2 linked regions of the Sagittula sp. P11 genome follow. The protein of the gene in region 1 interacts with the protein of each later gene in a pairwise test. Links are inferred from orthologs where the notes say so. Each region holds a gene or a part of one and is shown on either strand. Other genes may lie near its edges.

What was found.
Region 2: the proteins of ftsZ (region 1) and CDO87_RS04205 interact in binary tests that used the Escherichia coli proteins (3 or more experiments, as listed by UniProt). The link is inferred for Sagittula sp. P11 from one-to-one orthologs.

The regions. Positions count from the first base shown.
Region 1 is NZ_CP021913.1:3,478,796-3,495,149, reverse strand. The notes cover bases 8,802-11,728. They hold ftsZ (cell division protein FtsZ), read right to left. Parts: upstream 11,122-11,728; coding sequence 9,481-11,121; downstream 8,802-9,480. Other genes in these bases: CDO87_RS16990 (hypothetical protein), read left to right, coding at 11,567-11,728; lpxC (UDP-3-O-acyl-N-acetylglucosamine deacetylase), read right to left, coding at 8,802-8,948. In the rest of the region: CDO87_RS17030 (hypothetical protein), read right to left, coding at 1-660; CDO87_RS17025 (SH3 domain-containing protein), read left to right, coding at 888-1,712; CDO87_RS17020 (chloride channel protein), read right to left, coding at 1,910-3,517; CDO87_RS17015 (FAD-binding oxidoreductase), read left to right, coding at 3,662-5,035; DNA repair protein RecN, read right to left, coding at 5,243-6,895; CDO87_RS17005 (outer membrane protein assembly factor BamD), read right to left, coding at 6,932-7,786; more of lpxC, read right to left, coding at 8,019-8,801; more of CDO87_RS16990, read left to right, coding at 11,729-11,944; cell division protein FtsA, read right to left, coding at 12,315-13,643; CDO87_RS16980 (cell division protein FtsQ/DivIB), read right to left, coding at 13,675-14,574; CDO87_RS16975 (D-alanine--D-alanine ligase), read right to left, coding at 14,562-15,476; murB (UDP-N-acetylmuramate dehydrogenase), read right to left, coding at 15,762-16,354. UniProt on the Escherichia coli protein: Essential cell division protein that forms a contractile ring structure (Z ring) at the future cell division site. The regulation of the ring assembly controls the timing and the location of cell division.
Region 2 is NZ_CP021913.1:864,208-876,149, forward strand. Bases 1-2,791 are described here. They hold CDO87_RS04205 (rod shape-determining protein), read left to right. Parts: upstream 1-768; coding sequence 769-1,815; downstream 1,816-2,791. Other genes in these bases: CDO87_RS04200 (FAD-dependent oxidoreductase), read right to left, coding at 1-195; mreC (rod shape-determining protein MreC), read left to right, coding at 1,901-2,791. Also shown: more of mreC, read left to right, coding at 2,792-2,854; CDO87_RS04215 (rod shape-determining protein MreD), read left to right, coding at 2,856-3,398; mrdA (penicillin-binding protein 2), read left to right, coding at 3,395-5,311; rod shape-determining protein RodA, read left to right, coding at 5,472-6,611; CDO87_RS04230 (glyoxylate/hydroxypyruvate reductase A), read left to right, coding at 6,719-7,651; rpe (ribulose-phosphate 3-epimerase), read left to right, coding at 7,732-8,424; gph (phosphoglycolate phosphatase), read left to right, coding at 8,421-9,062; CDO87_RS04245 (PaaI family thioesterase), read right to left, coding at 9,362-9,763; CDO87_RS04250 (phosphotransferase), read right to left, coding at 9,756-10,778; CDO87_RS04255 (acyl-CoA dehydrogenase family protein), read right to left, coding at 10,818-11,942. UniProt on the Escherichia coli protein: Forms membrane-associated dynamic filaments that are essential for cell shape determination. Acts by regulating cell wall synthesis and cell elongation, and thus cell shape.

The sequences.
Region 1 (16,354 bases):
CCGGCCCACCTCCAGCACCCCCGACAGGACGTGCCGCCACTGCGGATCGGCAAAGCAGCCCACCCCCATGAACAGCTGCGCAAGGCAGGCGGGCGCGACCCCCTCCGGCCCGGTGCGGTAATGCTCCGCAACGCCGCGCGCGGCCAGCAGCAGCCCGTTCACGTAAAGCTTGTTCAGCCTGGCATAAAGCTCCGGCCAGACCGCGTCGACCAGCCGCCAGAAGCCATCGGCATCCCGCGTCGCATCCGGCAGCGCGCCCGGCTCCAGCGCCGCCAGCCGCGCACAGGCGGCGGGACGCGCGGTCATCACCGCCGTCTCGAACCGCTCCAGCCCGGTGCGCAGGTTCATCAGCCGCCGCGGCAGGGCCAGCTCCTCCGCCGCAAGGTTGGCGCCCGCCCATGGCACCCGCCGGTCGCGGTCGAACTCCAGCCCGAGGACCAGCACCGCGTCGAGGAAGAAGTCCAGCGCGCGCGGCTCCTCGAAGGCGAAGGCCCGGGCACGCTCGACGATATGGGTGACAAGCTCGTCCGCCCCGCCCGGCCCCATGCGCAGGGTCAGTTCGGGCTGTTCCTCCCGCAGGCGCCGCAACAGGCGCCGGTGCTCGGCCTTGCGCGCCATGTCGGCAAAGCCCTGCATCTGGTCGTCCGAAACTCTGAACATCGGAAAATATCCTGTTCTGCAATGACACGAAGGGTAAGCACGGCTTTCCCTTCCGGCAAGCGCCAAAGCCGGTCAAACCCCGTCAAGCCCCTTGTTTCCCTACCTCCGGGGCCCTCCTCAGACCCCCGGAACATTCGCTGACGACGGCGCGTTATTGCATAACAGAGGGATGCGCCCCCATGTTGACGGCGTCTGCCAACAGAACCGATGCCACCGGAGGACCGTTCATGACCCGCCTGATCGCCCTGTTCATTGCCCTCTTCGCCGCCAGCCAGGCCGCCGCGCTGCAGGCCTGGGTCAACGCGCCCGAAGACGGGTTCCTCAACCTGCGCACCGGCCCCTCCACCTCCTACGAGGTGGTCCGGGAGATGCCGCACGGCTCCCGCGTGACGGTGCTGGAGGACGGCAACTGGTTCCGGGTGCGCGACGCCTACGGCAACACCGGCTTCGCCGCCGCCCGCTATCTCTCGGCAACCGAACCGCGCCCGCGCCGCACCGGCGACGACGACATCGCCTCGCGCCGCGATCACTCGCTCTACTCGGGCGAGATCGACCGCGGCAGCTCCGGCTACCGCAATCGCGACGGCTCCGCCTACAGGGATCGAGACGGCTCCGCCTACAGGGATCGTGACGACACGCGCTACCGCAACAATGACCGCCGCCACGCCGACGTGCCGCTCGACCAGCTCCCGCAGCTCTACATCAACGCGCCGCAGGCCGGTGCCCTGAACCTGCGCGACGGCCCGGGCACGAACTTCCCGGTGATCGACACCATGACCCAGGGCAGCAGCGTGCGCGTGCTGGACGACAGCCAGACCTGGTACCTGATCCGGCACGAGGACGGCCGGACCGGCTACGCCCACTCCTCCTACCTGTCGCAGACCCGCCAGCCGCTCGCCCCGCGCCCGGAACCGCAGCCGCGCCGCGAACCGCAGCGCCACAACGGCTCCATCGTGGTCGAGGCAGAGGACCTCCCCCGCATCCTCGCCAACTGCGCCTTCGTCCGCATCGACCGGCTCGACAGCTGCATCGTCAACACCATGCGCCGCTGATCCCGGACCAGAGACCGGAACCAAAAAAAAACGCCCCCGCGATCTCCCGCGGGGGCGTTTCCGCATCCGGGGGGCACCATGGCCCCGCCCCCTTCATCTTGGCACAAATACCTTCGGGGGGTCCGGGGGGCAGACAGCCCCCCGCGCCGGGGGCGCAGCCCCGGCGGGTCGCCTGCGCACCGCGCAGGCGAAACCCCTCAGGAATGCTCTTCCTCCGCCGTCGCCGCCAGCGCCCGGTTGTAGGCCTTCAGCGCGTCGACGTGGAACAGCGCGCCCTGGAACACCGGCACCCCGTCCTCCATCTTCACCACCGGCAGGAAGGCCACGCCGGAGCGGTCGAACATCGGCAGCGCGGTCTCCAGCGTCGCCGTCGCCTGCACGAACAGCTCGCGCTCGATCATCCTCAGGCAGGCCTCCTCGTCAGCGGCGCGCTCGTCGTCGGGCCTGCGCATCACCCCCTGCACCCGGAACATCGCCAGCAGGTAGGCCTGCGGTCCCGCCGCCAGCTGCACCTTGCGCCGCGCCAGCTGCGTCAGGAAGAACGACCGGTCGACCACGCGGCTCGCCAGCGCGGTCGACATCGACACCGACACCATCACCGCAAGCCCCGTCTGCCAGTCCCCGGTCAGCTCGAAGACGATGAGCGTGGTCGAGATCGGCGCCCCCAGCACCGCCGCCGCCACAGCGCCCATCCCCGCCAGCGCATAGAGCGTGAAGGCCGAGGACATGTCCGGCGCCATCCCCGTGGCGACATGGCCGAAGGCCAGCCCCACCAGCGCCCCCACCATCAGCGAAGGCGAGAAGATCCCCCCGCCCATCCGGCCCGCCATGGTGATCGACACCGCCGTGACCTTGATCACCGCAAAGACCACGGCCTCCCACATCAGCAGGTTGCCGGTCAGCGCGCGCGAGGTCGTCTCGTACCCCACCCCGATGATATGCGGATAGAAGATCGCGATGCCGCCCAGCAGCAGCCCCGCCACCGCCGGGCGCAGCCAGTAGGGCAGCCCCAGCTTCTTCTGCAGCGCCGTCTCCACGTCGTCGGCAAAGAAGATCGCCCGCATCATCATCACCGCGACGATCCCGCAGACCAGCCCCAGCAGGAAAAACGCCGGCAACTCGAGGTAGAACTCCACCACCGTCGTCCCCGGCAGGGTGAACTCCGTCACGTCGCCATAGACCAGCCGGTTGATCACCGTTCCCGCCGCGCTCGCCACCACGATGGGCGCAAAGGCGTGCAGCGCGAAGTGCCGCAGCACCACCTCCAGCGCGAACAGCGCCCCGGCAATCGGCGCGTTGAACGAGGCAGAGACCGCCGCCGCCACCGCGCAGCCCAGAAGGTCGCGCCCGGTGATGCCGTCCACCTTCATCCGGTTCGCGACCCATGTGGCCGCCAGCGAGGCCATGTGCACCACCGGCCCCTCCCGCCCGGTGGAGCCGCCTGTCGACAGCGTGATCCACGAGCAGAGCACCGAGACCACGCCGGCGCGCCGTTCCACCCGGCCGTCGTTCAGCGCCGCGCCCTCGATCACGTCGGCGACCGACCGCACCCGCCCGTCCGGCGTGAACTTCTGCAACAGCGCCCCCACCGCGATGCCGCCCAGCACCGGGATCACCAGCACCCAGGCCCAGTGCAGCTCGCCTGCCCAGCTCGCCAGCATGTTGACGTCGCGCGTGCCGTAGACCGCCGCCTGCAGGGTCTCGACCGCAAAGCGGAAGCCGATGGCGGCAAAGCCCGACACCATGCCGAGGAACAGCGCGATGAACCAGAAACTGACCTGTCCCGGCCCGTTGTGACGGATCATGTCCCAGCCGCGCGAAAAGTCGCCCCTGATGGTGGCAAGGTGTTGCGCGAATACGCCCGGCACGGCCTTCTCCTCCAAACCCGCGGGTTTCCCCGCCCCGCGTCGCCCGGTAAGGTGGCCTCCTGTCACTCACCGGAGACCAAGATGCCTATCGAACAGGCGCTCGACGACTTGCAGGCCTTCCTAGGCGAACGTCTCAGCCGGTCCAAGCCCGATCTGGATGCCCACGCCGGATCGGAGTCCTATTTCCCGCCCATCGCCCCCGATGCGGTCGCATATCCCGAAAACACCGCCGAAGTGTCGCGCATCGCGCAGATCTGCCACGCCCACGGCGTGCCGCTGGTTGGCTTCGGCGCGGGCACCTCGCTCGAGGCGCAGACCCAGGCGCTGCGCGGCGGTGTCTCGGTCGACTTCACCCGCATGAACAGGGTGACAGAGATCCGCCCCGCCGACATGGACGTGACCGTAGAGCCCGGCGTCACCCGCGAGGCCCTGAACGAGGAGCTGCGCGCCACCGGCCTGTTCTTCCCGGTCGACCCCGGCGCCAACGCCTCCATCGGCGGCATGGCGATGACCCGCGCTTCCGGCACCACCACCGTCCGTTACGGCACCATGCGCTCCAACGTCCTGGCGCTCGAGGCGGTGCTGGCAGACGGCACCGTGATTCGCACCGGCACCCGCGCGCGCAAGTCCTCCGCCGGCTACGACCTGACCGCACTGCTCGTGGGCTCCGAAGGCACCCTCGCCCTCGTGACCGAGCTGACCCTGCGCCTGCACGGCATCCCTGAATCGATCTCCGCGGGCATCTGCGCCTTTCCCGACATGGGTTCCGCCGTGACCGCGGTGATGGAGACCATCCAGATGGGCCTCCCCCTCGCCCGGATCGAGTTCGCCTGCGCCGCCACCGCGCGCGCCTTCAACGCCTACGCGGGCGCCGACATGGCCGAACAGCCGCACCTCATGGTGGAATTCCACGGCTCGCCGGAATCGACCGCGCAGGACGCCGAACGCTTTGCCGAGATCGTGGCCGACCACGGCGCCTCCGCCTTCCGCTGGTCCTCGCGGACCGAGGAGCGCAACGCGCTCTGGGCGATGCGGCACAACGGCTATTACGCGATCCTCGCCTCGCGCCCCGGCGCCCGTGCCGTGGTGACCGACATCTGCGTGCCGATCTCCGAACTCGCCCGCGCGGTCGAGGAAACGCAGGCCGACATCGCCGCCTCCGGCATCAGCGGGCCGATCCTCGGCCACGTGGGCGACGGCAACTTCCACGCCATCCTGCTTCTGGACCCCGACAAGCCCTCCGACCTCGACGAGGCCAAGGGGATCTCCGCCCGCATGGCCGAACGCGCCCTGCGCCTCGGCGGCACCTGCACCGGCGAACATGGCGTGGGCGTCGGCAAGAAACCCTTCATGGAGGCGGAGCACGGCGCCGCCTGGACCGTCATGGGCATGCTGAAGAACGCGCTCGACCCCACGGGCATCATGAATCCCGGGAAGCTGGTGCCCGGCAACTGACGGCCCCCTGCCCTCGACGGACGGGAAACGCGGTGTCCGCAATGCAGAGGGCACCGGGGCCGGCATGCCGGGGTCCGCGCGAAGCGCGTTGTGCAAGATGACAGCCTGTCCGCGCCTCACCCGGTGCCACGCCAGGCCGGGGCGTGGCCGGGAGGGTGGGCCGCCGGGGACCGCAAGGTCGCCGGTCGGGGCGCCCGGAGGCCGCGCCTAGCCTGCCAGCAGCGACCGTGCCGCGGCCCGCGCCGCGTCCGTCACCGTGTCGCCCGACAGCATCCGCGCCAGTTCCGCCTCGCGCGCGCCCGCGTCCAGCGCCACGACCTCCGACAGGGTCATCCCGTCCTCGACCCGTTTCGCCACGCGCCAGTGGTGCGCGCCAAGCGCCGCCACCTGCGGCGAGTGCGTCACCACCAGAACCTGCCCGCCATCGGCCAGCGCCTTCAGGCGCCGCCCCACCGCGTCGGCGGTGGCCCCGCCCACGCCGCGGTCGATCTCGTCGAAGATCATCGTCACGCCCTGCCCCGCCTGCACGTGCAGCGCGACCTTCAGGGCCAGCAGGAACCGCGACAGTTCCCCGCCCGAGGCGATGCGGTTCAGCGCTCCGGCAGGCGCGCCGGGGTTGGTGGCCACGCGGAAGGTCACCGCGTCGCGGCCCTCCGGCCCGGCCGTGGCCTCTGCCACCTCCGTCTCGAACACCGCGCGGCCCATCTTCAGCGGCTCCAGCTCCGCCGCCACCGCCGCGTCCAGCCGCCGGGCGGCATCGCGGCGCAGGGCGGTCAGCCGGCCCGCCGCATCGTCGAACCGCGCCTCCGCGTCGCGGATCGCCTTCTGCCACTCGCCCAGCCGGGCCTCGCCCGCGTCGAGCGCCTCCAGCCGTTCCGACAGCGATGCGGCCAGCCCCGGCAACTCGTCGGGCATCACCTGATGTTTCCGCGCCAGCCCCCTGATCGCGAACAACCTTTCCTCGCAGGACTCGAGCTCTGCCGGATTGAAATCCAGCGCCTCGAGGCAATCCGCCACCCCGCGCGCCGCCTCGTCCAGCTCCGCCATGGCGCGCACCAGCGCCTCGATCGGCGCATCAAGCCGGCCCGACGCCTTCTCCGCAGCCCCTTCCAGCCAGCGCAGCGCGCCCGACATCGCGCCCTCCGCGCCCTCGTATCCCAAGGCGGCAGAGGCCTGCGCGATGTCCTCGCGGATCTTCTCGGCGGCCTGCATCGTCCGGCGCTGCGAATCCAGCGCCTCTTCCTCGCCCTCTTCGGGGGCGAGCGCATCCAGCTCGGCCACGGAATGGCGCAGGAACCCCTCTTCGGCGCGCACCGCATCCATCGCCTTCTGCGCGTCCGAAAGCCCCTTCCGGGCCGCCGCCAGCGCGCGCCAGGCCTCCCGGACCTCCGCCTGCAGGTCATCGGCCCCGGCGTAGTCGTCCAGGATCGCGCGATGCCCCTTGGGGTCCAGCAGGCCCTTGTCGTCGTGCTGCCCGTGCAGTTCCACCAGCGTGTCCGACAGTTGCCGCAGCACGTCGCCCGACACCCGCCGGTCGTTGACCCAGCCGGTCTTGCGCCCGTCCGCCGTGTTCACCCGCCGCAGGATCAGCTCGTCGCCCGCGGGCAGCCCGGCCTCCTCCAGCACGCCGCGCGCCGCATGGTCCGGCGCAAGGTCGAAGACCGCCACGACCTCGCCCTGCTCGGCGCCCGCGCGCACCAGTTCGGCGCGCCCGCGCCAGCCCAGCACGAATCCCAGCGAATCCAGAAGGATCGACTTCCCGGCCCCGGTCTCGCCGGTCAGCACGTTGAGACCGGGCTGGAAGTCGAGATCCAGCCGGTCGATGATCAGCATGTCGCGGATTTCAAGCGCCCGAAGCATGTCCAGCCGTAGGGTGGGTGTTCAGCCCACCGCCCCTCAAAGCCACTGGCCGCGCACCATCTGACGATAGACCTTGCCGAGCCAGTTGTTTTCGAACGCACGCGGTTCCAGCCCCTGCTTCGTCAGAAGCGCGTAGCTGTCCTCGTACCAGTCGGTCGACTGGTAGTTGTAACCGAGGATCGCGGCGGCCGTCTGCGCCTCTTCCACCAGACCCAGCGACAGGTAGGCCTCCACCAGCCGGTGCAGCGCCTCCGGCGTGTGGGTCGTGGTCTGGAAGTCCTCCACCACCACGCGGAACCGCGAGATGGCGGCGCCGAAGTGGTCGCGCTTCAGATAGTAGCGCCCGATCTCCATCTCCTTGCCGGCGAGGTGATCGAAGGCGAGATCGAATTTCAGGATCGACGACCGCGCGTATTCGCTGTCGGGATAACGCTCGATCACCGCGCGCAGCGCCTGCAGCGCCTGGAACGTCAGGCCCTGGTCCCGGCCCACCAGCTCGATCTGGTCGTAGTAGCTGAGCGCCAGCAGGTACTGCGCATAGGCCGCGTCGTCGTCCGCCGGATAGAAATCGATATAGCGCTGCGCCGCGGCGCGCGCGTTCTCGTAGTCCTTGTTCTTGTGGTAGGAATAGGCCTGCATGATCAGCGCACGCTTGGCCCAGTCCGAATAGGGATAAAGCCGCTCGACCTCGCCGAAATAGAACGCGCCGTCCTCGTAGTCCTTGCGCGACATCTCGTATTCGCCGCGCTCGTAGATCTGCTTGGCCGTGTAGGTTTCCAGCGGCTGGCCGTCCGGCCCGATGTCCTTGCGCTTGAGTTCGCCGCAGCCCGACAACAGCAGAGCCGCTACGCTCACCCCGAACACCAAAGCCCGCGATCTGCCCCCTGTCATGACACCGTCCTTCGTTCTTTTCGAACCCTTTGCGCCAACCTGCATAAAGGCCCCGTTGCGCAGGGTCTAGCACAGAAAATCAGCGGGCAAAACGCCCTATTGGCGGTGCCCCCGCCAATCCATCGCAAGATATTGCCGGTGGACGCAAGGGCATTCCGCAAGATGTGGAAAGCGCCGGTTTCTCCAACCGGCGCAGTACACATATACGTCATCGTTGATGTGGATAAGCGGGTCAGGCGACGGCCGGGATCTCGTCCAGCACGACACCTGCGCCCGGCAGCGTCGCCGCGGTCGCCGCGTCGCAGTCCACGAAGCGCCAGGCCTGTGCATCGGCGAACAGCGCGTGCAGCAGGGCGTTGGTCATGGCGTGACCGGCCTTGTGCCCTTCGTAAAGGCCAAGGATCGGCGCACCGGCCAGCGCCAGGTCCCCCAGCGCGTCCAGCATCTTGTGGCGCACGGCCTCGTCGGCGTGACGGAAACCGCCCGGCGACAGGACCTTGTCACCATCGACCACGACGGCGTTCTCGTAGGTGCCGCCAAGCGCCTTGCCCGCCTTCTGCATCGCGTCCACGTCGGAGGCACGGCAGAAGGTGCGGCAGTCGCTCAACTCGCGCACGAAGGTGCCGTTGGCGAGGTTCAGGTGCTTTTCCTGCACACCGATGGCCGCGTCGGCAAAGTCGATGCGGAACACCATGTCGAGCCCCTGCCCGGTCTTAGACGGGGACAGGCGCGCCCAGCCGCCCTGGGTTTCCACGGTGACCGGCTTCAGGATCTCGATGGCGCGCACGGGGGCGCCCTGCGCCCGCAGGCCCACGTTCAGGATGCCGCGCACGAAAGGCACGCTCGACCCGTCGAGGATCGGCGCCTCGGGGCCGTCGATCTCGACCAGCGCGTTGTGCACGCCGCAACCGGCCAGCGCCGCCATGACGTGTTCCACGGTCGAGACGGAGACACCCGCCCGGTTCTGGATCAGCGTGCAGAGCGGAGAGCGCACGACGTTGTCCCAGCGCGCCGGGATCATCGTGTCGCCAAGGTCGACGTCGGTACGTTTGAACCAGATGCCACGGTTCACCACCGCCGGACGGATGGTCAGGCGCGCGGGTCGGCCGGAATGCAGGCCGATGCCGTCGAAGCTGATCGCTGAGCGGATGGTTGTTTGCACGTCGACTTCCCGAATTTGTGATGCGCACCGTCTGACAGGCGCGTCCTTGTACAATGGGATAAAGCGCAGGCGGCTCCGGTCTCAAATCAAAGATTGTAACCGAGTGAAACATCCCCCCGCCCCCCTAGGCGCCCCCCCGCCGCTGCAGGTGCACACTCCGGGCAACCCTCTGGAATGCATGGGGAAATATCCCTGCTTGAGCGCGGTTTTATCAGGCGCCTGCGCCGCCAATGTGACCGCGATTTTGCACCTTTGTTGCAAAAGGGCGCCGGGACCGCGCGAAAAACCGTGGATCGGCCGGTCCGTTACCGCCATTCACGTCAACCTGCCCCGCACCTCATGATTCCCGAAGCGCCACCGGAAGAAGCCCGAGACGCGTCAGGGATTTAGGCCGCGACCTTCGCGTTAACGCGGCCCGCCCGGCCACACAGGCACCCACACAAAGGTAAAGAAAAAGGAAAGGCGCCCCCTGTTGCCAGAGGGCGCCGTCCACGAGGGTCTCGGGCGGGCCGAGGGTAGTGCCGTGTCCGCCTCAGTTCGCCTGGCGGCGCAGGAAGGCCGGGATCTCGATGCGATCTTCTTCCGGATCGGCCTCGGGCGCCGGGGCCGGAGCGGGACGCTGCGCCTGCATCGGCGGCTGGCGGCGTGCCGGCTGCTGTTGCGGCTGCGCGTTCTCGGAGCCGTGCCCGGTCATCCGGCCGATCAGAGAGTTGACGCTGAAGCGCGGCTTCTCCTCCGACGCATGCGCCGGGATGGCGCCGTGCTGGCGGACAGTCTCTTCGCGGGTCCGGGCGGCGGCCGCCTTCAGGCGGTCCAGCGTGTCCGGGCTCGGCACGCCCGGGGCGGGCTTGCGCGGTGCGATGAAATCGTTCGGATCGGCTTCGATGCTGTCCGGCTGCGGACGGAAATCGGCGACCTGCGGCTGGTAGGCCGGCGGCGGAAGGCCGTCGTCCTGCATCGCCGGGGCGGCCGGGGTCTGCGCCTCGTCCTCGAAGATGTCTTCCATCTCGTCCTGGGCTGCGGCGCGCTCTGCGTCCAGCTCACCGAACAGCGGCGCCTGCACAGGCTGCGCTGCGGGCGCCGTCTGTGCGACGACCTGCTCCGGGGCGCGCTGCTGCGGAGCGGGGGCCGGTGCGGCTTCCGCTTCCTGCTGGCGCAGCGGCTGGGACAGCTTGCGGCGCGGCACCGGCATGTCGCCGACGTTGTCCGACGCATCGATGCCGGTCGCCACGACCGACACGCGCATCAGGCCGCCCATGCCTTCGTCCAGCGTCGAGCCGACGATGATGTTGGCGTCCTGGTCCACTTCCTCGCGGATGCGGTTCGCCGCCTCGTCCAGTTCGAACAGGGTCAGGTCCGCGCCGCCGGTGATGTTGATCAGCACGCCCTTGGCGCCCTTGAGGCTGATCTCGTCCAGCAGCGGGTTCGCTATGGCCTTCTCGGCCGCCTGGATCGCGCGATCTTCGCCCTCGGCCTCGCCGGTGCCCATCATCGCCTTGCCCATCTCGTCCATGACCGCGCGCACGTCGGCGAAGTCGAGGTTGATGAGGCCCGGACGGACCATCAGGTCGGTCACGCCCTTGACGCCCTGATACAGCACGTCGTCGGCCATCGAGAACGCCTCGGTGAAGGTCGTCTTCTCGTTGGCGAGCCGGAAGAGGTTCTGGTTCGGGATGATGATCAGCGTGTCGACCATCTTCTGCAGCGTCTCGACGCCTTCCTCTGCCTGGCGCATCCGCTTGGCGCCTTCGAACTGGAAAGGTTTCGTGACAACGCCGACGGTTAGCACGCCAAGTTCACGTGCTGCCTGAGCGATGATCGGCGCCGCACCCGTCCCGGTGCCGCCGCCCATGCCCGCCGTGATGAAGCACATGTGAGCGCCGGCGAGGTGATCCACGATCTGTTCGATCGACTCCTCGGCGGCCGCCGCGCCGACCGATGCCCGCGCCCCTGCGCCAAGGCCCTCGGTCACCTTCACGCCCAGCTGGATGCGGCTTTGAGACATGCTCTGCTGCAGCGCCTGTGCGTCGGTGTTGGCCACCACGAAGTCCACGCCTTCGAGGTTCTTTTCGATCATGTTGTTGACAGCGTTGCCGCCTGCCCCGCCCACGCCAAAGACCGTGATGCGCGGCTTCAATTCATCCTGTCCGGGCATGGATAGGTTCAGTGCCATGGTGTCGTCCGCCTGTGTTCTTGTCGTGTGTGTCTTTTCGACCCGTCCAGGCACGTCGTTGGCCTGTTAGGGTTCAGTTTACTCACTGCAACCCCGATCGTCACGCAAAAATCAGCAGTTATCCACCAAATATGCCACATTTCCGGCCCATTTCCGCGAGTATTCGCCGAAAGCGCGATATCGTGTGGTCCGCGGCATACTTGGCACAAGCACGACAAAGCCACCACCCGCAGGGCGGCGACTCAACTGTGGTGTTTCAAGGATCCTGCCCGATCCTCCGGCCGCGGATTTCCCGCTGTTATCCACATGCTTGTTAACAGGGCGGACGGGTTCTGTCACGGGGCGAAATGTCCTCTCCCGCCAAAAAATTTTTGAACGCGGCGGTGGCCTGTTGTAGGCGTGAAAGCACGACATTTTCCGTTTTCATTGAACAAAGGACCATATCATGACGCGATTTGCCCTTATGGCGCTGCCGATTTGTCTTCTGACCGCCTGCACCACCGCCCCGGTCCCCGCCACAGCGCCCGAGGCCGCAGCCCCCACCGAGGCCGACCTGCAACTCAGGGGGCGGCTGGCCGGCAAGACGCTCGCCAACGCCGAGTCCACCATGGCCCTGACCGCCGACGGCCGGCTGCTCGGCAAGGAAAGCACCGGCGAGATCACCCGCGGCACTTGGGAGATCCGGGACGGCAAGTGGTGCCGCACCCTGACCGAACCCGCCGAATGGGCGGGCACCGGCTGCCGTGGCGTGACCTTCAGCGGCAACACCGTGACCATGTCGAAGGACGACGGCACGTCCTTCACCTACACGATCAGCGGCTGATTGCGGCGTTCCCGAAGCGCCTGTGGCGTCACGCTTGCACCGCGGGCGTGACAGCACCGAGGCAACAGGATTTTCGACGAAAATCCTGTGCGCCCCGTCCGAACCGTCCCTGCTCCGGTCTCACGTTTCCCTGCGGAAACATGACCTTCCGGCCGTGACAGGATTTTTCGGAGAAAATCCTGAACGGCCCACCCGGAATGTCACCGTGCCGGTGTCACGTTTCCTGCCGGAAACATGACCTTCCGGCCGTGACAGGATTTTTCGGAGAAAATCCTGAACGGCCCACCCGGAATGTCACCGTGCCGGGGTCACGTTTCCTTGCGGAAACATGACCTTCCGGCCGTGACAGGATTTCTCGGAGAAAATCCTGTCACCAGTTGTCGCGGAACCACTGGACGGCGCGCTTGAAGGAGCGTGCCGGGTAACGGTCCACGGGGATCTCGAAATCCCACCATTCGTCCTGCGGATGCGCCGCGAAGAGGCACAGGCCCACGGCCCCGGCGAACCCCGGACCCGTCGCCGCCTGCGGCAGCCCGTGCACCCGCAGCGGACGGCCCAGCCGCACCTGCTGACGCAGGATCTTCGACGCCAGACCGTCCAGCCCCGGGATCTGCGAGGCCGCGCCGGTCAGCACGATCTGCTGCGACGGCAGATGGTCGAAGCCCGCCGCGTCCAGCCGCACCCGCACCTCCTCGAGGATCTCCTCGACGCGCGGCCGCATGATGCCGATCAGTTCCGCCCGGCTCACCGTCCGGCGGTCGTGTTCCCAGTCGCCGGTCTCGCCGCCGCACTCGATCATCTCGCGGTCGTCCATGCCGGTGGCCTCGACGCCGCCGTAGAAGGTCTTGATCCGCTCGGCGGTCGCCATCGGCACCTGCAGCCCCATGGAGATGTCCGAGGTCACGTGGTCCCCGCCCATCCGCACGCTGTCGGAATAGATCATGTGCTTCTTGATGAAGATCGAGATGCCGGTCGTGCCGCCGCCCATGTCGATGCAGGCAGAGCCCAGCTCCTGCTCGTCCTCCACCAACGCCGCGATGCCCGACACATAAGCCGAGGACGCAAGCCCGGCGAGTTCGAGGTCACAGCGCTTCACGCAATGCGCGAGGTTCTGGATCGCCTGCGCGTCGACCGTCAGCATGTGCATGTCGCAGGACAGCTCCGTGCCGATCTGCCCGCGCGGGTCGATCAGGCCGGAACGGTGGTCCAGCGCGAAGTTCACCGGCTGCGCGTGCAGCACCTCGCGGCCGTGGCCGAAGTCCGGCACGTCGCAGGCCGAGAGCACCCGGGCCACGTCCTGCTCGTCGACGGTGACACCCATCACCTCCACCTGCCCGGCCAGCCCGTAGCTGCGCGGATCGGCGCCCGAGAATGCCGCGATCACGTGGTCGACCCGGATGCCCGCCATCTTCTGCGCCGCCTGCACGGCGGTGCGGATCGCGCGCTCGGTCTCGCCCATGGCGCTGATCTCGCCGAAGCGGACGCCGCGCGACCGTGTGGTGGCCGCGCCGATCACCCGGAACCCGGACTGACCGGCCAGCGGCCCGATGCCGTCGTCGCGCGTTTCCGTGCCGTCGAACCGCAGGACGAGGCAGGCGATCTTGGACGTGCCCACATCCAGGATGGCGATCACACCCCGCTGCATCGCCGCGCGACGCATGTTCCGCATCGCCCGCTGGGACTCGTACAGTTCGATCATTGCCCATCATCCTCCGAAGTCTGCCGGAACATCATTGCTGGCCTGCCTCTATCAACTTGATACGCCACATCTCTTCGGTGGCATGTTCGCTCATCCGGATCGTCGGCCGCCGGGGCAGCCGCAGATCCACCGCCACGAGGTCGCGCGCCAGCAGGTCCACCTGCGGCGCCATCGCCATCGCGATCACCCGTTCGAGGGCCTGCACGGCCCCCTTGTCGGGCAGCATGATCCGCTGGTCGCGGTCGAGGACCACGTCCCAGCGCCGTGCGCCGATCCGTTCGAACCCGCGCAGACGCTCCTTCAGCGGCCCGGCCACGGCCCAGAGACGCAGCGCCTCGGGCACCGCCTCTTCCGCTGCCTCGCCCGCGATCACCGGCAGGTCCACGCGTTCCGCCCGCGACGCCGCCGGGCCGACCGTCATGCCGGTCTCGTCCAGCATCACCAGCCCCTCGGGGCCGCGCCACAGCACCGCCGGCACACGTTCCACCACGTCGATCTGCAGGACGCCGCCCTGCCGGATGCGCAGGTCGACCTTCTTGACCGCGTCCAGTGCCCCCGCCTTCAGCTGCATCTCGTCCAGATCGATGTCGAAGCTCGACATTGGCAGGTTCAGCGCCAGTTCCGCGCGGATCGCCTCGGCCACCGCCTCGGTCGCGCCGTCGATCGCCATCAGCTTCACCTGGAATTCCGGGCGGTTCTGCACCGCCGCCTGCACGTCCGCCACCATCAAGGTAAAGGCCGTGCGGTTCGCCTCGACCGAGAACCACGCCGTCACGCCGCCAAAGGCCAGCGCGAAGGGCAGCACCACCCGCAGCGAAAAGCGGAACAGCGGCGTCAGCATCAGCCGCTCCAGCCGGTACTTCATCCGGCTCATGCGCGGGTCCAGCCGCGCCATTCCGGTGTCGGTCTCGGGCACGTTTATCTGTCGCATGAGGCATCCTCCACCATCCATGCGCAGAACTGGCCAAAGCTCATGCCGGCAAGCTGCCCGTGTTCCGGCGACAGCGAGGTCGGCGTCATCCCCGGCTGGGTGTTGGTCTCCAGAAGCCGCAGCCCGGCCAGCCCCTGCGTGTCGTCCCAGCGGAAATCGGTGCGCGACACGCCCCGGCAGCCGATCGCCTCGTGGGCGCGCAGCGCGTAGTCCATGCAGGCGTCGTTGATCTCCTGCGGCAGCTCCGCCGGGCAGATGTGCCGCGACCCGCCCTCCTTGTACTTCGCGTCGTAGTCGTACCAGCCGTCGGTCAGGATCTCCGTCACGCCAAGCGCGCGCCCGCCCATGACGGTCGCGGTCAGCTCCCGCCCCGGCACGAACTGTTCGACCATGACCCGCTCGGGCATCTTGTCGTCCAGCACCGGCGGCCCGTTGGCCTCCTCGTGGACGAGGTAGACGCCGACCGACGATCCCTCGTTGTAGGGCTTGACCACGTAGGGCGGCGGCATGACGTGCGCCGCCATGACCTCCGCCTTGGTCGCGAGAAAACTTTCCGCAACCGGAAGGCCCGCCGTCCGATAGGCCACCTTCGTCTTTTCCTTGTCGATGGCCAGCGACGAGGCCAGCACGCCGGAATGCGTATAGGGCAGCCGAAGCCACTCCAGGAGGCCCTGGATGCAGCCATCCTCGCCCCAGCGCCCGTGCAATGCGTTGAAAACCACGTCCGGGGCGATCTCCTTCAGACGTTCGACCACATCCGGCCCCGCGTCCAGTTCGATCACCTCGTACCCTTCGCCCCTCAGAGCGGCGGCACATTCCCGTCCGGAAACCAGCGAAACCTCGCGCTCCGCCGAGGGTCCGCCTTTGAGCACCGCCACTTTCGGGAGTGTCCTGCTCGACATCCCAAAACTGCCTTTTTCCCGGGGGTTCACCCCCATGTTTGTAATGCAACCTGCCTGTGGTCGCGTCCCGCCGGTCCGCTGTTGTTGTCTCGACCGCCGGGAATGTCCGCCTTTGGCGTGGGCGCAACAGCCCCGCAAGTAGTGAGTGTAACGCCTTTATTCGGGCTTGGAAAACTCTTTTTCGCGGTTATGGCCTCACGATTCGGCCCCAAGCTGCCGAAAAGCAGGCGGCAGAGTCCGCCCGCCCGGCGCAATCCGACCCGAAACGCCGGAAACCGTGCCGTATCAGCCCGGATCGCCGATCCGGATGACCTCCCAGATCAGTTCGATCCCCGACTGTTCGCGCACTTTCGCGCGCACGTCCTCGCCCAGACCTTCGAGGTCCGCCGCCGTCGCACCGCCGGTGTTCACCAGAAAGTTCGAATGTTTGGGCGACATCTGCGCCCCGCCCCGCGTGGCCCCCCGCATCCCGGCATCGTCGATCACCTTCCACGCCTTCAGGTCGTGCGTGTCGTCCGCCCGCCCGGTCGAGGAATAGCCCGCCGGGTTGCGGAAGGTGCTGCCCGCCGTGCGCTCCTTGACCGGCTGGGTGGCGTCTCGCTTGGCCAGCTGCTCTTCCATCCGCGCCTCCAGCGCCTCCGGATCGCCCGCGGCACCTTCGAACACCGCCTCGACCAGCACCCAGCCCTCGGGCAGGTTGCTCGACCGGTAGCCGAAGGCAAGCGCGTCGGGCGACAGGCTCACCAGCTCGCCGTCCCGCGTGACGGCCCGCGCCTCCACCAGGTGATCGGCGACGTAGGAGCCGTAACAGCCCGCGTTCATCCGGACCGCCCCGCCGATGCTGCCGGGGATGGTCCGCAGGAAGGTCAGGTCGACCC
Region 2 (11,942 bases), 2.6 Mb from region 1 along the record:
GTCGTGGATGTGGGTCGTCGCATACGACATGTTGAAATACGGCAGCAGGCCCGCCGCGTGCCATGTGGAACCGGAGGTCAGCTCGTCGCGCTCCAGCAGCATGACATCGTCCCAGCCCGCCTTCGCGAGGTGGTAGGCGATGGAGGTGCCGACGGCACCACCGCCGACGACTAGGGCTTTGACATTGGTCTTCATCGGGGGCGCACTCCACTGTCCGGGGCAAGGATTCTTTCCCGCCTTTTTATCGGATCATGCAACCGGCGCGCGGCCCACCCGACATGTCGACGCGCAAAACCGACAGCGGAGGCAGAGAGCGACAGACCGCCCCTCCCCCGCAACTCCCCGGGGACTCGGACAAAGAGCCACCCGCGCCCGCCGGCGCCCGCAATGCAAAGCCCGCTGCGCCCCCGCCGCCTTCCGCCGCATCACCGAACCGTCATCGTCCCGGCAACGGTCCGCCGCCGCGCGCCGCGCCATGACGGGCCCGGCCGGCACTGCTGCATTGCGCGCCGTCACAAATCACGCCCTTGAAATACAAGCGGAATGAGACGGTGGCCGCGAACCTCGGTCAACGCCGGCGTCCCCCCGGGCTTATCCACCGCCGCGCCCCTCATGCGGCGATTCCCCGCTGATTCAACCCGGAGGCCCCCTTTCGCCCCTGCTGCACCACGCCTATAAGGACGACGTTCGCGTCACCTTTCGGAGTCGCGGACCCTTCGAGCAATGACACGCAGAGATGCAAAGCCTTAGGGCAGCGAGGCAGTAGGAATGTTTGGCATGGATCGGCTCCTTGGCATGTTTTCTTCGGACATGGCCATCGACCTCGGAACCGCGAATACGCTGGTTTACGTTAAGGGGAAGGGTGTCGTCCTATCGGAACCCTCCGTCGTCGCCTATCATATCAAGGACGGCGTAAAGAAGGTTCTGGCCGTGGGCGAGGACGCCAAGCTGATGCTTGGCCGTACCCCGGGCAGCATCGAGGCGATCCGCCCCATGCGGGAAGGCGTGATTGCCGACTTCGACACCGCCGAAGCGATGATCAAGGAGTTCATCCGCAAGGTTCATCGCCGCTCGACCTTCTCCAAGCCCAAGATCATCGTCTGCGTGCCGCACGGCGCAACGCCGGTCGAAAAACGCGCCATCCGCCAGTCGGTCCTGTCGGCCGGTGCGCGCAAGGCGGGCCTGATCGCCGAACCCATCGCGGCGGCCATCGGTGCGGGCATGCCCATCACCGACCCCACCGGCAACATGGTCGTCGACATCGGCGGCGGCACCACCGAGGTGGCGGTGCTCTCGCTCGGTGACATCGTCTATGCCCGTTCCGTCCGCGTCGGCGGCGACCGCATGGACGAGGCGATCATCAACTACCTGCGCCGCCAGCAGAACCTGCTGGTCGGTGAATCGACCGCCGAGCGGATCAAGACCTCCATCGGCACGGCGCGGATGCCCGACGACGGGCGCGGCTCCTCCATGCAGATCCGCGGCCGCGACCTCCTGAACGGCGTGCCCAAGGAAACCGAGATCTCCCAGGCCCAGGTGGCCGAGGCGCTGTCGGAACCCGTGCAGGCGATCTGCGAGGCGGTGATGACCGCCCTCGAAGCGACCCCGCCGGACCTTGCCGCCGACATCGTCGACCGTGGCGTGATGCTGACCGGGGGCGGAGCGCTCCTTGGCGACCTCGACCTCGCGCTGCGCGAACAGACCGGCCTTGCCGTCTCCATCGCCGACGAATCCCTGAACTGCGTGGCCCTCGGCACCGGCAAGGCGCTGGAGTACGAAAAGCAGCTCCGCCACGCCATCGACTACGACAGCTGATCCATGGGTGGCGCGGTTTTTCCCCGGAAAAATCGCGCGCCGCTCATGCCTTGCGACAGGCCCCCGGCCTTCGGTACCCTGAGACATGGCCAGTGACCGCTCATCCTCGGACGATTTCACGGCACCGCTCAAACGGCTGCTGCTGATCATCCTCGTCCTCCTGCTGTCCGGCATCTTCCTTGTCTGGCGGATCGACAGCCCGCGCGTCGAACGCTTCCGCGCGCAGGTCATCGACCGCGTGGTGCCCAACATGGACTGGGCCATGGCCCCCGTCACCGGCACCATCAGGCTGATGCGCGATTTCCAGAGTTACCAGCGCCTCTCCGACCAGAACGAGGAACTGCGCCGCGAACTCCGCCAGATGACCGCCTGGAAAGAGGCCGCGCTCCAGCTCGAACAGGAAAACGCCCGCCTGCGCGATCTGAACAACGTCCGCCTCGACCCGCGCCTGACCTACATCACCGCCGTGGTGCTGGCCGACAGCGGCTCGCCCTTCCGGCAGTCGGTGCTGATCAACGTCGGGAGCCGCGACGGCATCGTCGACGGCTGGGCGACCATGGACGGCATCGGCGTCGTCGGGCGCATCTCGGGCGTCGGGCGCAACACCTCGCGCGTGATCCTGCTGACCGACGCGACCAGCCGCATCCCGGCCGAGATCCAGCCATCCGGCCAGCGCGCGCTGATCACCGGCGACAACACCGCCGCCCCGCCCATCGACTTCCTCGAGAACCCCGACCTCGTGCGCCCCGGCGACCGGATCGTGACCTCCGGCGACGGAGAGGTCTTCCCCCCCGGCCTGCTCATCGGACAGGTGGCGCAGGACCCGGGCGGACGCCTGCGCGTGCGGCTCTCGGCGGATTACGAACGGCTCGAATTCCTGCGCGTGCTGCGCGACCACGGCGCGCGCCGGGTCGCCAACCCCTCCGGCCTGATCCTGCCCGAGGACCTGCCCGACGCCGGTCCCGCACCCTCCGCGGACGGCGCGCCCACGGACGAGGACGGCACGGAGACCGGCGAAGACACCCGGCAGGACGGCTGACATGGCCGAGAAGCACAGCCCCGCCCGCCTCTGGACGATGCGCGCGCTCTACCCGGCGCTGGCGCTGCTCCTGATCTTCGTGCACCTCCTGCCGCTGCAGATGCTGCCGCAGCGAATCGCCGGGCCGGACTTCCTGACCGCCCTGACCTTCGCCTGGTGCCTGCGCCGCCCCGATTACGTGCCCGCCCTCTCCATCGCCGGGGTGATGCTCTTGGCCGACCTGGTGTTCCAGCGGCCCCCCGGGCTCTGGGCGCTCCTGATGCTGCTCGCCTCGGAATTCCTCAAGAACCGCGCCCGGCAACTGCGCGAGAACACCTTCGCCACCGAATGGGCCGCCGCCGCCGCCACGCTGCTGGCGATCACCGTCCTTTACAGGCTCACTCTCGCGATCTTGATCATCTCGCCGGGTATGCTTTCGCTCGCCCTGATGCAATATGGTATGACCGTGCTTGCCTACCCGCTGGTGGCCGCGGTGTCCTACCTCGCCTTCGGCGTCCGCCGCACCGCCCCCGGCGAATTCGACCACACGGGACGCACCCTATGAGACGAAGCCCGAAAGAGACCGCAGAATCCGCCCGCCGCATCACGCGCCGCGGGCTTGTCCTCGGTGGCCTGCAACTTGGATTCGTCACCACGCTCGGCCTGCGGATGCACCACATGCAGGTCGACCAGGCCGACGAATTCCGCCTTCTGGCCGAAGAGAACCGCATCAACATCCGGCTGATCCCGCCGTCGCGCGGGCGCATCTTCGACCGCAACGGCGTGGTCATCGCCGACAACGAACCGACCTACCGCATCACCCTCACGCGTGAGGACGCGGGCGACGTGGCCACCGTGATCGCCCACCTGGGCCAGCTTGTCGAACTGGACGAGAACGACCTCAACCGCGCCCTGGCCGAGATGGAGCGCACGCCGCCCTTCATCCCCGTCACCATCGCCGAACGGGTCAGCTGGGAGGACATCTCGCGGGTGGCGGTCAACGCCCCCGCCCTGCCCGGCGTCACCACCGAGGTCGGCCTGTCCCGCGTCTACCCGCAGAAGGAACTGTTTGCCCATGTGGCGGGCTACGTCGGCCCGGTCTCCGAACGCGACCTCGCCCGCTACGAGGACCCGCCGCCGCTGCTGCGCATCCCGCGCTTCCAGGTCGGCAAGGTCGGCGTCGAGGTCCGGCACGAAGAGGACCTGCGCGGCACCGCCGGCGCGAAGCGGGTGGAGGTCAACGCCGTCGGCCGCGTCATGCGCGAACTCGACCGGCGCGAGGGCGAAAGCGGCGCCGACATCCAGCTCACCGTGGACACCGATCTGCAGGACTACACCCAGGCGCGCCTCGGCGAGGAAAGCGCCTCCGTCGTGGTGCTCGACCTCGAAAAGGGCGACGTGCTGACCATCGCCTCGGCGCCGTCCTACAACCCGAACCTTTTCGTGCGCGGCATCTCCCACACGGATTTCAACGCGCTCAACACCAACGACCACCGGCCGCTGGCCTCGAAGACGGTGCAGGATGCCTATCCGCCCGGCTCGACCTTCAAGATGGTCACGGCGCTCGCCGCGCTGGACGCGGGCCTGCTGGCGCCCGACGACACGGTCTATTGCCCCGGCCATTACGAGGTCGGCTCCCGCTCCTTCCGCTGCTGGAAGCGCAGCGGCCACGGCTACATGAACCTCGAACAGTCGCTCCGCGAAAGCTGCGACGTGTTCTACTACGACCTCGCGCTGAAGGTGGGGATCGAGCGCATCGCCGACATGGCCCGCCGCATGGGCCTTGGCGTGGCGCACGACATCCCCATGTCCGCCGTCACCTCCGGCCTCGTGCCCGACAAGGCGTGGAAGGTCCGCGAACGCGGGGCGGAATGGGTGATCGGCGATTCGGTGAACGCCGCCATCGGTCAGGGCTTCGTGCTGACCTCGCCGCTGCAACTGGCGGTGATGACCGCGCGCGTGGCCACCGGCCGGTCGATCTCGCCCCGGCTGGTGCGCAGCATCGACGGGGTGGAGACGCCCTCGCGCGGGGGGACAGACCTCGGGCTGAACCCGAACCACCTCCTGCAGGTGCAGCGCGGCATGTTCGCCGTGTCCAACAACCGGCGCGGCACCGGCTACGGATCGCGCATCATCGCCGAAGGCATGCGGATGGCGGGCAAGTCCGGCACCGCGCAGGTGGTCTCGCGCATCACCACCGAAGCCGACCCGTGGGAAGACCGCGACCACGCGCTGTTCGTAAGCTTCGCGCCCTTCGACAACCCGAAGATCGCCGTGGCGGTGGTGGTGGAACACGGCGTCGGCGGGTCGCGCACCGCCGCGCCCATCGCCCGCGACGTGACGCTTCAGGCGCTCTACGGAGAGGACCCGCCGCTTGACGCCTACCCGGCAAAGGACCGGGGCCGCATCAAGACCCAGCAGGAAAAGCTCTCCAGCCAGCGCCGCGCCCGCAAGAGCGAGGAGCCGAGCCGCGCATGACCCCGATGCCCGCGTTTCCGCAGACCGCGCCGGGCGCGGAGGCCGTTCGCCGCGCTGACGCGCGCCCCAGCGCGCCGGATCGTGCATGCCCCCCCGCAGGCAGCGCCACGCCGCGTAGGGCGGGGCTTCGCGCCGCCTGCGCCGGACAGGGGGGCGCCGCGTGACCTATCTCGAGTACAACGTAAAGACCGTCCCCAGCGGCTGGCGCAAGATCCTGCACCTGAACTGGCCGCTCATCATCCTGCTGACCACCGTCGCCGGTGTCGGCTTCCTGATGCTCTATTCGGTCGCCGGTGGCTCTTGGAGCCCATGGGCCGAACCGCAGGCCAAGCGCTACATCCTCGGCCTCACGGCGATGTTCGTCGTGGCCATGGTGCCGATCTGGTTCTGGCGCAACATGGCGCTCGTGGTCTACGCGCTGGCCTTCTTCCTGCTCCTGCTGGTCGAGTTCTTCGGCGCCATCGGCATGGGCGCGCAGCGCTGGATCGACCTGGGCTTCATGCGCCTCCAGCCGTCCGAGCTGATGAAGGTCGCCATGGTCGTCCTGCTGGCCGCCTATTACGACTGGCTGCCGCTGTCCAAGACCTCGCGCCCGCTCTGGGTGCTGATCCCGATCTTCATCATCCTCGCGCCCACCGCGCTGGTGCTGACCCAGCCCGACCTCGGCACCGCGCTTCTGCTGATGATCGCGGGCGGGCTGATGATGTTCCTCGCAGGCGTGCACTGGCTCTACTTCGCCACCGTGCTGACCGCGGGCGTCGGCACCGTCTGGGCGGTGTTCAAGAGCCGCGGCACCGACTGGCAGCTCCTCAAGGACTACCAGTTCCGGCGGATCGACACCTTCCTCGACCCCTCGTCGGACCCGCTGGGCGCGGGCTACCACATCACCCAGGCCAAGATCGCCATGGGTTCCGGCGGCTGGACCGGGCGCGGCTTCATGCAGGGCACCCAGAGCCGCCTGAACTTCCTCCCCGAGAAGCACACCGACTTCATCTTCAACACGCTGGCCGAGGAATTCGGCTTCGTCGGCGGCATCTCCCTGCTCATCCTCTACGCGCTGATCCTGTTCTTCTGCGTGGTCGCCGCCCTGCAGAACCGCGACCGCTTCTCCTCGCTGATGATCCTCGGGATCGGCATGACCTTCTTCCTGTTCTTCGCCGTGAACATGTCGATGGTCATGGGCCTCGCGCCCGTCGTGGGCGTGCCCCTGCCGCTCGTCTCCTACGGCGGCTCGGCGATGCTGGTGCTGATGATCGCCTTCGGCCTGGTGCAAAGCGCGCACGTCCACCGCCCGCGCTGAGACCGCGCCGAGACCGGCGCCGGGGGCCCGCTTAGGGTTGCCCCCGGCCCCGCTTCCTGCTTCACCTTGAACGAACCGGGCCCTGTCCCGCCTCCGAAAGGTCATCCATGCCGAACATCCTCTTCGCCGCCCGCTCCGAGAAGTGGGACGACTACGAACGCCCCCTGCGCGACGCCCTCGCCGCCGAAGGCCTCGACCACACGCTGGGCACCGACCTGCCGCCGGAAACCGTCGACTACATCGTCTATGCGCCCAACGCCTCGGTGCAGGACTTCACCCCCTTCACCCGGCTGAAGGCCGTGCTGAACCTCTGGGCCGGGGTCGAGCAGGTGGTGGGCAACCCCACCCTGAAAGTGCCGCTGGCGCGCATGGTCGACGACGAGGGCCTGACCCAGGGCATGGTCGAATGGGTCACCGGCCACGTGCTGCGCCACCACCTCGGGATGGACGCGCATATCGTGAACCCCGACCGCATCTGGGACACCACCCCGCCGCCGCTCTCGAAGGACCGGCCCGTCACCATCCTCGGCTTCGGCGCCCTCGGGCAGGCCTGCGCCGCGCAGCTCGCCGCCCTGGGCTTCCCCGTCACCGGCTGGAGCCGCACGCCCAAGGACCTCGACGGCGTGCTGACCAGCCACGGCGAGGACGGCCTCGACGCGGCGCTCTCCAGCGCGCAGATCCTCGTCCTGCTGCTGCCCGACACGCCCGCCACCACCGACCTCCTGAACGCGGAACGGCTGGCCCGCCTGCCGCAGGGCGCGGTCATCCTCAACCCCGGGCGCGGGCCGCTGATCGACGACGACGCGCTTCTCGCCGCACTGGACGAGGGACGGATCGCCCACGCCACCCTCGACGTCTTCCGGACCGAACCGCTGCCACAGGACCATCCTTTCTGGGCGCACCCGCGCGTCACCGTGACGCCGCACATCGCCTCCACCACCCGGCCCGACAGCGCCGCCCGCGTCATCGCGCGCAACATCGCCCGGTCGGAATCCGGTGCCCCGCTCCTGCACGAGGTCGACCGCAGCGCCGGCTATTGACCCGGCCCCGCCCCCCGTCCAAAACCCTCCGGCAAACCCCTCCGGAACCGCCCACCTCCGCCCCCGCACAGGAGCCGCCCATGTCCTTCGACCGCAGCGTGAAGATCGCCCCCTCCATACTTTCCGCCGACTTCGCCGACTTCGGGCGCGAAATCCGGGCGGTCGAGGCGCAGGGCGCCGACTGGATCCACGTCGACGTGATGGACGGCCACTTCGTGCCCAACCTCACCTTCGGCCCCCCGGCGGTGAAGGCCTTCCGCAAGCACGTGAAGACGGTGATGGACGTGCACCTGATGATCGCGCCGGTCGACCCCTACATCGACGCCTACGCCGATGCGGGCACCGACATCCTGACCGCCCACGTCGAGGCAGGCCCCCACACCCACCGCACGCTGCAGGCGATCCGCGCGGCGGGCATGAAGGCCGGCGTGGCGCTGAACCCGGGCACCCCGGCACAGGCGGTGGAACACCTGCTCGACCTCACCGACCTCGTCTGCGTGATGACCGTGAACCCGGGCTTCGGCGGGCAGAAGTTCATCGACATGACCGCCAAGATCCGCGCCCTGCGCGCGATGATCGGCGACCGCCCGATCCATATCGAGATCGACGGCGGCGTGACGCCGGAGACCGCGCCGCTGGTGGTCGAGGCGGGCGCCGACGTGCTGGTCGCCGGGTCCGCGGTGTTCAGGGGCGGCTCGGTCGAGAACCCCGCCCCCTACGGCGAGAACATCCGCGCCATCCGCGCCTCCGTCGCCGGGACGGCCGCGGCGTGAAGACCATCGCCTTCGACCTCGACGGCACGCTGATGGACAGCGTGCCCCACATCCACGCCGCCGTGGCGCAGGCGCTCTCCGAGCTGGGCCTGCCGACGATCACCGTGGAAGAGACGCCGGGCTTCGTCGGACGCGGCCTGCCGGTGCTGGTGGAGCGCGTGCTGGCCCATGTCGGCGCCGCGCCGGACCACCACAAGGCGCTCTACGACCGGACGATGCACCACTACGTGACGACCCCCAGCGATCCCGCCTGCCTCTACCCGGGCGTGCCGGAGGCGCTGGAGGCGCTCAGGTCGGCGGGCCACCGGCTGACGCTCTGCACAAACAAGCCCTTTGCCGCGACCGAGACCGCGATCCGCGACACCGGCCTCGCGCCGTTCTTCGAGATCGTGATCGGCGGCGACAGCCTGCCCACGCGCAAGCCCGATCCGGCCATGCTGATGGCGGCGCTCGGCGGCGCGGCGCAGGCGCTCTACGTGGGCGACAGCGAAACCGATTGCGAAACGGCGCAGTCGGCGGGCGTGCCCTTCGTGCTGTTCACCGAAGGCTACCGCAACGCCCCGCCGGAGGCGCTGCCGCATGTGGCGCTCTTCTCCGACTGGACCCGGGCCCCGGACCTTTTCGCGACGCTCTGGTAAGGCGGTCGACGGCGTAGGGTGGGCGTTCCGGCCCGGCGGGCCGGGTTGGCCACCCCTGCCCCGATGTCCCCGGTTAACGGGAGAATCCGCACCGCAACAGCGGCACCGGCCTGCCCGGGCCAAAAGGTTACCAACCGGCCGTTTCGACCCCCTCAACCGGCCGGTTCACCCCATAATTTTCCGTAAACGCGTCCGATCCGCCGTTAACCCGGCTGCCGCGGCAGCGCATGGCCCACAAGATCTGCCCGGCGCGCGCCCCGTTCACCACAACGCGCGCACCGTCAGGAACCGGTCCCGGATCACGCTCCCCGGCGATACCGGAAGACGCCGGTGCCTTTGGCGACGACCTCTCCGGTCTCGTCCTTCAGCACCCCTTCGGCAAAGAACGTGCTCTTCCCGCCCCCCGTCCGGAAGCCCTCTCCGATCAGCATTTTGCCTTTCGGGCGCGAGATAAATTGCACGTTCAGGTTGAGCGTCAGGCACATCTGGCGACGGTCCCTGTCGCCTGTCCAGCACCCGGCATAGCCCATGATCGTATCCAGCAACGAGGCATAGACCCCGCCATGCGGATTGCCGTGCCGGTTCATCAGCTTGTCCGCCAAGGGCAGTTCGAACCGGGCATAGTCCTGCCGCCAGTCCGCCATCTCCATCCCCAGGAGTGCGGAAAAGGCGTAAGGGCCTTCGCGAATGTCGTCATCCATAGGCATGCCGTGCGTCCCATCCAAGTCTTGCGAATTCGGGAACGTAAGCACCCAGTTTCAAACCCTTTTCCGGGTTCGCCGCGTTGCCGTCAAGCGCCCGTTTCTTCACCCCCTGAAGGATCGCCGCCATGCGGAAGGCACAGAAGGCCACGTAGAACCCGAAGTCGCCCGGCACCGCGATGCCCCGTGCGGCGCAGTATCCGGCGATGAAACCCTCGTCCGACGGCAGCCCCGCCGCCGCCCGGTCGATGCCCCTCAGGCCCCGCCCCTCCGCGCCCGGCGGCAGTTGCCATTGCAGGATCACCCCGGCCAGATCGGCAAAGGGATGGCCCAGCGTCGACAGCTCCCAGTCGAGCACGGCCACGCACTCCGCCCGGTCCTGCGCAAACAGCAGGTTGTCGATCCGGTAGTCGCCATGCACCAGCGTCCGCTGGCCGTCGTCCTCCGGCAGGGCGCCCTGCAACCATTCTCCCAGCCGGTCCATGTCCGGCTGCGCCTCCGTCGCCGAAGCCTCGTACTGCTTGGCCCAGCGGCCCAGTTGCCGCGCGAAGTAGTTGCCCTGCGGGCCAAAATCCCCCAGCCCCACCGCCTCCGGCTCCACCGCGTGGATGGCCGCCAGCACGCGGCCCATCTCCGCCACGACCGCCCCGCGCATCGCGGGCGTCTCACCGGGCATGGAGGGGTCGACGATGTTGCGCCCGGTCACGTGGTCCATGACGTAGAATGCAACGCCCAGCACGGCTTCGTCCTCGCAGAGCGCATACATCCTCGGGACCGGCACGGCGGTGTCGCGCAGCGCGCGCTGCACCCGGTATTCCCGGTCGACCGCATGGGCCGATTTCAGCAGCTGCCCCGGCGGTTTGCGCCGCAGCACGTAGGACCCCGAGGGCGAGGTCAGCCGGTAGGTCGGGTTGGACTGCCCCACCGCGAACTTCTCGGCGCGAAGCGGTGGTTCAAACCCCTGCACATGCTCCGCCATCCACCGCGCCACGCGGGCGAGTTCCTCTTCGGTCATCCGGCCAACCCGCACCGTTGCGACACAACCCTGACGCGATCAATCATTGCGGTACTTCTTCAGCTCGGCCCGCGCCACCTGCCGGCGGTGCACCGCATCCGGGCCATCGGCAAAGCGCAGTGTCCGCACATGCGTCCACATATGCGCCAGGTCGAAATCCTGGCTGATTCCCGCAGCACCGTGCATCTGCATCGCCTCGTCGATCACCTTGCCCGCCATCAGGGGCGCCACCACCTTGATCTGCGAGATCCACGGCTGCGCCGCCCGTACCCCCGCCGTGTCCATCATCCACGCCGCCTTCAGGCACAGCAGGCGCGCCATCTCGATCTCCATCCGGGCATTGGCGACGATGTCGAAATTGGCGCCCAGTTCCGCGACCTTCTTGCCGAAGGCCTCCCGCGCCAGACCGCGGCGGCACATCATCTCAAGCGCCTTCTCCGCCTGCCCGATCGCCCGCATGCAATGGTGGATGCGGCCGGGGCCAAGCCGCCCCTGCGCCACCTCGAATCCGCGCGCCTCGCCCAGCACGATGTTCCTTGCCGGGACGCGCACATCTGTGAAACGCAGGTGCATATGGCCATGCGGCGCGTCATCCGCGCCAAACACCTGCATCGGCCGCAGGACCTCGATCCCGGGCGTGTCCGGGTCCATCACGAACATCGTGTGGCGCTGGTGTTTGGCCGCCTCCGGGTCGGTGCAGGCCATGAGGATATACAGCCCGCAGCGCGGGTCGCCCGCACCGCTGATCCACCACTTCTCGCCGTTCAGCACGTAATCGTCGCCGTCCTTGCGGGCGGAGAACGCCAGTTGCGCCGCGTCGGACGAGGCCACGTCCGGCTCCGTCATCACGTAGGCAGAACGGATCTCTCCCTCCAGCAGCGGCGCCAGCCAGCGGTCCTTCATCCAGTCCTCACCGTAGCGTTCGAGGACCTCCATGTTGCCGGTGTCGGGGGCGTTGCAGTTGAAGACCTCCGCCGCGATGCCGACCTTGCCCATCTCCTCGGCAAGGTAGGCGTATTCGACCGTCGTCAGCCCGTAACCACGGTCGGAGTCCGTCAGCCAGAAGTTCCACAGCCCGCGCTCACGCGCCTTGGCCTTCAGCCCGTTCAGGATCTCGAGCTGGCGGTCGGTGTGGTGGAACCGGCCCTGGGGGTGCTTGCCGAT